2 regions of the Nocardiopsis sp. NPDC058789 genome follow, and region 2 is predicted to be linked to the other one. Evidence: riboswitches for the same ligand, from Rfam matches in the RefSeq annotation. Region 2 holds a riboswitch; the other holds the start of a gene.
What was found. A riboswitch is a leader RNA that binds a small molecule or an ion and turns the genes downstream of it on or off. The one in region 2 is predicted to bind S-adenosylmethionine.
Positions count from the first base shown of each region.

Region 1: linked by a shared signal. The riboswitch ahead of ACFW3L_RS16830 (aminotransferase class V-fold PLP-dependent enzyme) and the one ahead of ACFW3L_RS18145 (TIGR04028 family ABC transporter substrate-binding protein) in region 2 are both predicted to bind S-adenosylmethionine.

Region 1 is NZ_JBHYOW010000010.1:147,730-152,696, forward strand. Features, by position in the region: gene ACFW3L_RS16820 (CaiB/BaiF CoA transferase family protein) at 33-1,313, opposite strand; gene ACFW3L_RS16825 (DUF3870 domain-containing protein) at 1,320-1,724, opposite strand; SAM riboswitch class IV at 1,942-2,056, shown strand; gene ACFW3L_RS16830 (aminotransferase class V-fold PLP-dependent enzyme) at 2,119-3,507, shown strand; gene ACFW3L_RS16835 (SAM-dependent methyltransferase) at 3,755-4,465, shown strand; gene ACFW3L_RS16840 (DinB family protein) at 4,465-4,967, shown strand, end outside.
Region 2 is NZ_JBHYOW010000011.1:166,246-171,212, forward strand. Features, by position in the region: gene ACFW3L_RS18135 (ABC transporter permease) at 1-343, opposite strand, end outside; gene ACFW3L_RS18140 (ABC transporter permease) at 340-1,281, opposite strand; gene ACFW3L_RS18145 (TIGR04028 family ABC transporter substrate-binding protein) at 1,401-3,053, opposite strand; SAM riboswitch class IV at 3,133-3,244, opposite strand; gene ACFW3L_RS18150 (PPOX class F420-dependent oxidoreductase) at 3,390-3,851, opposite strand; gene ACFW3L_RS18155 (glycosyltransferase) at 4,254-4,967, opposite strand, start outside.

The DNA of each region.
Region 1 (4,967 bases), on a different contig from region 2:
GTGTGTGGGGTCGGTGCCGGGGCGGGAACGGCTCAGCCGACGTCGGTCTGCTGGACGGCGCCACTGGTCAGGAGCGCAGCGATCCGCTCCTGGGTGAGGCCGAGTTCGCTCAGGACCTGAGCCGAGTGCTGCCCGAGCAGCGGGGGAGCGGTCATCGGTACGGGGGTGTGCTTCATGCGGAAGCCCGCACGGACCTGCTCCAACGGTCCGGCGGTGGGGTGCTCCACGGTGCGCAGGACGTCGTCGCCGTTGGCGTCCGCGGTGCGCAGGGCGTCCAGCACCCCGCGTACCCGACCGGCGGGGACCCCGGCCTCGACCAGGACCCGCATCCAGTGTTCGGCGGGCCGCTCCCGCAGCGTCGCGGACAGCTCCGCGACCAGTTCCCCCCGGTGCGCGACCCGTTCCGGGTTGGTGGCGTACCGGGGGTCCGTGCCCAGATCGGGGCGGTCGATCGCGGAGCACAGGCGCTGGTAGAGGGCGTCGTTCCCGGCCGCGATCACCACCTCGGCGTCCTTCGTGGGGAACACCTGGTACGGCACGATGGTCGTGTGGGCGTTGCCCACGCGCGCCGGCTCGGCCCCGGTGACCAGCGCCTGCTGCGCGAGGTTGACCAGGCTGGACAGGGTGGAGTTGACCAGGGAGACGCTGATGTCCTCGCCGCGCCCGGTCACCCGGGCCCGCATGAGCGCACCGAGGATGCCCACGGCCGCGTTCAGGCCGGTCAGGACGTCGGTGAGCGCCACACCCACCTTGCTCGCCGGACCGTCGACGGGACCGGTGGCGGCCATCAGCCCGCTCTCGGCCTGCACGACGATGTCGAACCCCGGACGGGTGGCGGGTTCGTGTTCGGGGCCGAAACCGCTCACGGAGCAGTACACGACGGCCGGATTGCGCGCGCTGACCTGCTCGTATCCCAACCCGAGCCGGTCGATCACCCCGGGCCGGAAGTTCTGGATCACCACGTCCGAGGTGGCGCACAGCTCCTGGACGGCGGCCAGCCCCTCCGGGTCCTTCAGGTCGACGGCCAGGCTGCGCTTGTTCCGGTTCACGGACAGGAAGTACGCGGCCTCGCCGGGGGAGTGGTCCGCCCGGTGCTCCTCCGTGGGCTCCGCGTAGGGCGGGCCCCAGGAGCGGGTGTCGTCGCCCCGGCCGGGCTGCTCCACCTTCACCACCTCGGCGCCCATGTCCGCGAGCAGCATGGTCGCGTAGGGGCCCGCGAGCACCCGGGACAGGTCGGCGATCCGCACCCCGGCCAGGGGGAGCGGTGCTCCCTGACCGGGACCGGGGTCGGGCTGAGGATGGGTCTCACGCATGGGGGGTCACTCCTTGCCGTCGGACGGGCACTCGGGATCCACGGGGCCGCCGGGCAGCTGGTCGCCGTCCCGCAGCTGGTAGTAGGTCTCCAGGCAGCGGCGCAGCGCGGTGGTGAGCGCGGCGCCGGACTGGCCCGCGTAGCGCGTCTGGACCCGCTGGACGATCTCCGCGATGTCCTCGGTCACCGAGGCGCCCTCGACCAGGGCACGGAAGAAGTCCTTGGCCAGGTCGGTCAGGAGGGTGGTGTCCGCGGCCACGATCCGGCCGTCCGCGGAGTCCACCGCGAGCACGACACCGAGCCGCTGGTACTGGGAATGGCTCGCCACCGAGTCGGGAAGACGGGCGTAGCCGGAGATGAGCACGACCCTGGGGTCGCGGAGAAGCTGCTGAACACGGTCGTCGCCGTACAACGGAAAAGCACCTCTTGTCTGCGGGCACGCGAAAACTCCAACTGACTGGAGTCTCGCGTCTGAAGGGCGGCCGGGGGAAACCGGACACCCGCGACGTGAGGGCAGTTCTCGATCAGTATGGCCCAGCCGGGACGGTCGGTGTCAAGGCGGGGGGTGGTCCAGGGCACACGCGCGCACGGATGCGCGCTCCGGGAACCCTGTGTTACATTTCCGCTCAGGTCACGAGTACCAGCGACAAGCCCCGGCTAGCTGGTCGGCAACCCTCCTTCCGCGGTGGGGTGCCCCGGGTGAGGACCAGGTCCCGACACGACCGTGTCAGACAAGCGCGGACCCCTGAGGCGCAGCCGTCATCGGCGTACCCCGTGGGTCCCACGACCCGCAGAAGAGGTGCCCCATGACCACCGTCATCCCGTTCGACTCCACGCGCTCCAGCCGTTCCGCCGCCCGGGACGCGGCCCGAGAGGCCGAGGCCCGCACCGAGTGCGCGATCGTCACCGCCGAGGGCGGGGTCCCCCTGGTCGACGGTGAGTACGTCGACTACGCCAACTTCGACTACGCGGCCAGCGCCCCCTGCCTGACCAGCGTCGCGGACGCGCTCTCCGCCGCTCTCCCGTACTACGCCAGCGTCCACCGGGGCGCCGGGCACCACTCGCAGGTCAGCACCGACGCCTACGAGCGCGCCCGCCGCAGCGTCTCCCGGTTCCTGGGCGTGCGCACCGAGGCCGACGCCCACGGTTCCGCCGACGCGGTCGTGTTCGTGCGCGGCACCACCGACGCCGTCAACCTGCTGGCCCGCGCCGTGCCCGAGGGCTGCACCGTGGTGGTCTTCGAGTCCGAGCACCACGCGAGCCTCCTTCCGTGGGAGCACCCGGCCGCACGCGCCGGACAGGTGATCCGCCTTCCCCTGCCCGCGTCGCCCGAGGAAGCCGTCGCCTCGGCCCGCGCCGCGCTCGCGCGGGCGCCCGAGGGTCCCCGCCTGCTGTGCGTCACCGCCGCCTCCAACGTCACCGGCGAGATCTGGCCGGTCGAGGAACTGGTCGAGGCCGCCCACGCTGAGGGGGCCCGTGTGGTGGTGGACGCGGCCCAGTACGTGCCGCACCTGCCGTTCAGTCTCACCGGCACCGGCGCCGACTACGTGGCCCTGTCCGGGCACAAGCTCTACGCCCCCTTCGGTTCCGGAGTGCTGGCGGGCCGTGCCGACTGGCTCAGCGACGCCGCCCCCTACCTGGCGGGAGGGGGCGCGACCCGCCGGGTGACCGAACACGACGTCCAGTGGAACGACCTGCCCGCGCGCCACGAGGCGGGCAGCCCGAACGTGCTGGGAGCCGTGGCGCTGGCGGCGGCCTGCGACACCTTCACCACCGAGACGCTCTCCCTCCAGCACATCCGTGAGGCCGCTCTGCTGGAGCGCCTGCGCTCCGGGCTGGGCGAGATCGAGGGCGTGCGCGAACTGTCCCTGTGGGACGCCGAACACGCCCGGGTCGGGATCGTGTCGTTCGTGGTCGACGGCCTGCCCGCCGACCTCCTCGCCGCCGCGCTCTCCGCCGAGTACGGGATCGGGGTGCGCGACGGCCTGTTCTGCGCCCACCCGCTCACCACCCACCTGCTGCCCGAGGGGCACGAGCAGGCCGTGCGGGCGAGCCTGGGCGTGGGGACCACCGAGGAGCACGTGGACCGGCTGGTCGGCGCGGTCACCGACCTCGTGGCCCACGGCCCGCGCTGGGAGTACGCCGACTGCGACGGCCGCCTCGCCCCGGTTCCGGACCCCCGCAACGTCCTCTGAAGCGTCGGATGCCGCCCGGAATGTCTGGAATCTGTGTGTTCGGGACCTCGGACTCATGGAACTTCACTACGCATGACCCCCCATTCGACGCACTGGGTCACATTTCACGCGGGGGTGTGCTGGGGATCACGTTCCCAGGCGGTACTATCGGGCCCTGACGGCGGGGCGCGCCGTCGCCGGACCCGACCGGTCCGTACCGACGCGACGTCCCGCCTCCCGCGAGCGAACCGGCTGGGGGAGCGTGATCGTGACGGACGTACGAGGACCCAAGACAGGTCCCCTCACGGCCGTGTTCCGACCCACCGAGCCCCCGCGCGTCCCCGAGCAGCCCTCACCGGTGGTCAGCCTCGGCCCGCGCACCCGACCGCCGGACCCGGCCGACGCCGAGCGGGTCCGCCTGCACCAGGCCTTCCTCGGCCGCGTCGTCGACTACCTCTGCGCGGACGCCGGGATACGCCAGTTCGTGGACTGGGGCTGCCCGGTGCCCGGCACCGCCGAGCGCGTACGCCGGGCCAGCGCCGACGCCACACTGGTGCACCTGGCCCCGACCGGGACGGCCGGGGTGCTGGCCGCACCCGCCTCCAACGCGACCGTCCTGGCCGGGGACGGCTCCGGCGGCACCGGTACGGACTCCGTGCTCCGACGCCTCCACACCAGCGGGCTCGTCGACTTCGACGAGCCCGTCGCCGTCCTGATGACCCGCCCCGGCACCGAACAGGACCCGCCCGCCGGTCTCGACACCCTGCACCGCATGATGCGCGGCGGCGGATACGTCGCCCTCACGTCCACGGCTCCCCGCCCCACGGCGGAACGGGCCTTCGCCCCCTTCCTCCCCGTCGAACCGGGGGTCGCCGACCTGACCTGGTGGCCCTACCCGGACGAGGACGTGTCCGCCCCGGGGTGTGGAACCCTGGGCGGACTGGGCCGCGCGCCCGGGCGAGGAAGGGGAGCGACGTGATGGCGCTGAACTGGAACGGTGAGATCCAGGCCCAGATGAGGTTCTACTGGGACTTCTCGCTGTGGCCCAGGCTGGAGGGGCTGACGGACGCCGAGTTCTACTGGGAGCCCGTCCCCGGCTGCTGGACGGTGCGCCAGCTGCCCGACGGCCGCCACGCCCCGGACGGTGCCTACCCGGAGCCCGTCCCGCCGCCGGTCACCACCATCGCCTGGCGCCTGGGACACATCGTGGTGGACGTCCTGGAGGCCAGGATCAACTGGCACTTCGGGGACCGCACCGCCAGCCGCGACAACATCGACTGGCCCTCCAGTGCGGCCGAGGCCAGACAGCGCCTGCGCAGGGCCTACCTCACCTGGTCCGAGCACGTCCAGGAACTCGACGACGACGACCTGGCCGAACCGGTGGGCGGCGCCGAGGCGCCCCAGTGGGCGGACTTCCCGCTGGTCGTGCTCATCCTGCACCTGAACCGCGAGTTCATCCACCACGGCGCCGAGGTCGCCCT
Region 2 (4,967 bases):
TGCCCAGCACCAGGCCGACGGTGACCGCGACCAGGGCGCCGGAGAGCGAGTGGACCGAACCGTGCACCACCCGGGAGAACACGTCGCGGCCGGTGGCGTCGGTGCCGAACCAGTACTGGGCGCTGGGCTCCTGGAGGGCGTCGGCGGCCTCTCCGGTGACCGGACTGGCCGAGGTGAAGAACCCCGGCACCAGCGCCCAGGCCACCACCGACAGGATGACCAGGCAGGACAGGAGAGTGCTGATCTCCAGGCGGAGCGGGCGGCGCCACAGGCTGGGGCGGTCCGGGGCCGAGGCCGGGGCGGTCTCCGCGGCGCTGGGGCCGACGGAGGGGGTGAGGTTCATACGGAGGCTCCCGACTTGTTCCTCAGTCGCGGGTCCAGCACGGGGTAGAGCAGGTCCACGACCAGGTTGACCAGGACGAAGACGGTCGCGGCGAGCAGAACCACGGCCTGGAGGACGGCCACGTCCTGGTTGCTGACCGCCTGCTCGGTGAGGCGGCCGATCCCGGCCCGGCCGAACACGGTCTCGGTGACCACGGCGCCGCCGATGAGCTCACCGAACAGCACACCGGCCATGGTGAGGGTCGGCAGGAGCGCGTTCTTGGCGACGTTGCGCCACAGCACCCAGTGGCGGCTGGCGCCCTTGGCCCGCACCACGGTGACGAAGGGCTGCGTGTACACCTCGTCGATGCTGCGGGTGAGGATCTGGGCCAGGGGGGCGGAGATCGGCACGGCCAGGGTGAGCACCGGCAGGACCAGCCCCTGCACCGGGCCTGGGTTGATCACCGGGACCAGGCCGAGTCGGAAGGAGAACACCTGGATGAGCAGGATGCCGAGCCAGAAGACCGGGACCGACACGAACAGCGACGGCAGTGACCGCAGGAGTCCGCGAATCCAGGCCAGCCGGGGATAGGTGGACAGGAAGGCCACGGCCGTCGCCAGGACCAGCGCCGTGACGAACCCGAGGAGGGCGAGCTGGAGGGTACCGGGCAGGGCCTCGGCGATCAGGTGGCGCACGGCGGTGCCGCTCTGGACGGAGTGTCCGAAGTCGCCGCTCAGGAACCCGAGCAGGGTGTGCGCGTACTGCTGGTGGGCGGGGACGTCGACCCCGTAGGTCGCGCGCAGGGCGGCGATCTGCTCGGGCGACAGGCCGAGCTCGGGGTTCTCGAACCGGATCATGACGGCGTCGCCGGGCATGGCCTGGAGCAGCACGAACGCCGCTGTGAACGCGGCGAGCAACACCACCACGGCCTGCCCGACCCGTCGGAGTACGTAGCTCATCCGACCTCTCTGAGGTGTGGACTTCCAGGGACGGGTGGGACGGGAGCGGAACGGTGAGGGGCGGAGACGGAGGACGGTGGGCACCGACCGACCAGGGCCGTGCGGCGCCCACCGGCCCGCTACTCGTCCAGCCAGACCTCGTGGAAGCTGGGCCGGGCCACCGACTCGAACGCCACGCCGTGCACGCTGGGAGCGGTGCCGTACACCTGCGGCTCCTCGAACAGCGGGATGACGTAGGCCTGCTCGCTCAGGTGGGCCTGCACGGCCGCGCTGGCCTCGTCGCGGTCCTCGGGCTCGGCGGCGGAGGCCACCTCCTCCAGCAGTTCCTCCAGTTCCTCGTCCTGGACCGAGTCGTCGCCCGGGTCACGGTTGAGCAGGGTGTTGCGGTTCTGCGAGTGGTACTGGCTCTTGATGACGTCGTGGTCGGCGCGACCCACCATGGAGTGGTAGATCTGCACCTGGTCGGGGTCGTTGATCGCCTCGGCGTAGGTACCGGCGTCGGCGGCGAGGATCCGGAGGTCGACGCCGATCCCGGCGAGCTGCTGACTGATCAGCGTCAGCGCCTCGAACGACCGAGGCTGCGGAGCCGCCTCGTTGACCACGAGGGTGAGCGGGGTGCCGTCCTTCTCGCGGACCCCGTCGGAACCGAGCTCCCAGCCGGCTTCGTCGAGGAGCTCCTCGGCCCGCTCGGGGTCGTACTCCAGGTGCTCGGACTGGTCGGCGTAGCCCCGGGCGGTGGTGCTCAGGGTGGAGGTGGCCAGCGGGTAGTGATCCGTGTAGATGGTGTCCACGACCTCCTGCCGGTCGATCCCGGCGACCAGCGCCTGCCGCACGGGGAGTTCGGAGAGGATCTCGTTGCCCAGGCGCAGGCTGAGGCTGTTGTTGACCCCGTTGGTCTGCGGGGCGTGGACCGTGAACCCGGCCTCCTCGACCTGTCTCTCGTCCTGGGCCTGGACGTAGCGGACGAAGTGGGCCTGTCCGGCGATCAGCGAGCCCACGCGGACGCTGTCCTCGGGGGTGACGCTGACCTGGACCTCGTCCAGGTGGGCGCGGCCCTGGTTCTCCCGGCTCGGCGGCGCCCAGGCGTAGTCCTCCCGCGCGGTGAGGGTGAGGGAGGTGCCGATCTCCTCCTCGGTGATGGTGAAGGGCCCCGTGCCGATCACCTCGGTGGAGTTGCCCGGGCCGAAGCCCTCCAGGGAAAGGTCGAGCGTGTCCTCGGAGAGCAGGCCGGAGTTGATGGTGGAGGTGGCCTGGAGGAAGCCGGGTGAGGGGGCGTCGAAGTGGAACCGGACCGTGGTCTCGTCCAGGACCTCGCTGCCCCCGTAGTTGTTGATCGCCTCGGAGACGATCAGCGCGCGGTCCTGGTCGCCCTGTCCGTAGAGGTCGAAGTTCTTGGCGACCACCTCCGCGTCCAGCGGGGAGCCGTCGGAGAAGGTGACGTCGTCCCGGAGTGTGAAGGTGTACTCGGTGGCGTCGTCGTTGACCTCCCACTCCGTGGCGATCCAGGGCTCGAACTCCAGGGTCTCGGGGTCCTGGTACACCAGCCGGTCGGTGACGTTGTTGACCAGGCCGCCGTTGGGGTAGAAGCCCGCGGACGGCGGATAGAGGGAGTCGTGGGCCTGGTGTTCCAGGTAGACGAGGGTGCCTCCCGGGACGGGCCCACCGTCGCCCCCCGTTCCTGAGGAGGCGGAGGCACCGCAGCCCGTCAGGGTCATCAGGCCGACGGCCGCGAGCAGGGACAGGGCACGTACCGGTGTCGTGGAGTGGGACACGTTCTTCCTCTCGGGGACCGACGGGGACGACCCTCGGACCCGGTGTCACCTCGGGTCCGGGCGGGGTCCCTCTCGCGTCGGGTAGCACTTGCGCCCGCTGGTCGCGGACACCCGGTCTTGCTCGGGAGCACCCCACCGCCGTACGAGGGTTGCTGTCCCGCCTGCCGAGCCAGACAGCGGAACTCTTGACCTGACAAAAACATATCATACCAGTAGGAAAACTATAGATAGCGGCCGAGTCCGCCCCAGGGGGAATGCCCGGTAGGGCCCCCTCCGGGACACGACCGTGGAGCCGCCGGGCCCGGTGGGGGCTTCAGCGAGGCGGCTGCCGCCTGATCAGACCCGGTCCGCCGGGAACCCGCCCGTGGCCACGGGCCCCCACCGCTCGGGCGTGACCCGCACGAGCGCCTTGCCCTGGCGGTGCATCGCCTCGCGGTACTCGTCCCAGTCGGGGTGCTCCCCGGAGATGACCCGGAAGTACTCCACGAGGGGTTCGACGGCGTCCTCGCCGTCGATGACCTCGGCCGTGCCGTCGACCTGCACCCAGGGCCCGTCGAAGTCCTCGGAGAGGACGACGACGCTGACCCGTGGGTCCCTGCTCGCGTTACGGGCCTTGGCCCGCTCCGGATAGGTGGAGACCACGATCCGGCCCTCGGTGTCGACCCCGCAGGTCACCGGCGAGGCCTGGGGACCGCCGTCCGCTCGCCGGGTGAGCAGAAGCGCCCGGTGCCGGGGCCGCACGAACTCCAGGAGCCCGTCGAGGTCGACCTTGGTGTTGGTGGCGATGTTGGGTGCCATGTGCCCGCTTCCCAGAAGACGTCTCCAGCAACGCTAGACTATCCAGCAAACCCCGACGGGGCCGTGCCCCAAGCCGAGTCGGCAGGTGTCGTGCACGTATCGGGTGCGAAGTCGGCCAGCTGCTCCCTGCGTCGCGGGGAGCAGACCCTGGCCGCGATCGGCGGCGCGGACGAGGCGGGTCCATCCCCGCGTGCGCGGGGAGCAGCGGTAGCGCGTGAGCAGCTCGAACGGAGTTTCGGGTCCATCCCCGCGTGCGCGGGGAGCAGACTTCTTGAACAGGGAACTTACCAGTGACAAGGGGTCGTTTTTCCAACTTCTCGAAAGTTGGACACTGGTGATTTCCATCGACGAACGTGATTCTTGCGCATAACTGCATGCATGTTGGTAGGAACGACCCGAGGGTCAGTTGGCGGCCGTGAGAAGGACGTCCACGAGGCGTTCGGCGGCGTCGGGCATGCCCTTCGAGCGGGCCTGGGAGGCGATGGCGTCGCGGGTGGCCGGGTCAGCGAGGAGCGGCTCGACGGCGGCCTGGAGGTTGGCCGGGTTGACCTCGCCGAGGAGCGCCACGGCGGCGCCCGACTCCTGGAGGTGACGGGCGTTGTGCGCCTGCTCGTTCCCCGCGGAGGAAGCCAGCGGGATGAACACGGCGGCCTTGCCGAGAGCGGTGAGTTCGGCGATCGTACCGGCACCGCTGCGGGAGATGACCACGTCGGCGAGGGCCAGCACGTCGGGGAGCTCCGGACCGACGAAGGCGGTCAGGTGGTACCGCTGGGCGAGGGCCGGGTCCAGTCCCTGGGCGCTCTCACGGAGGGCGTCGACGTTGTTCGCACCGCACTGGTGGACGACGTTGGCCCTGGTGAGCAGCCACGGGAGGATGTCGCGAACGTTGGTGTTGATCTGCGCCGACCCCTGGGCGCCGCCGGTCACGTAGACGGTGGGCAGCTCCGGGTCGTGACCGGTGAAGCCCAGGCCCTCGGCGGCGCGCTGCGGCTGTCCCGTGAGGACCTCGGGGCGCACGGGGTTGCCCGTCACCACGGCGGTGCCCTGGGAGCCCTCGGGCAGGAGTGCCACGGAGGACTGCGCGGACACGGCGATCTGGGCGCCGGCGCGGGCGAG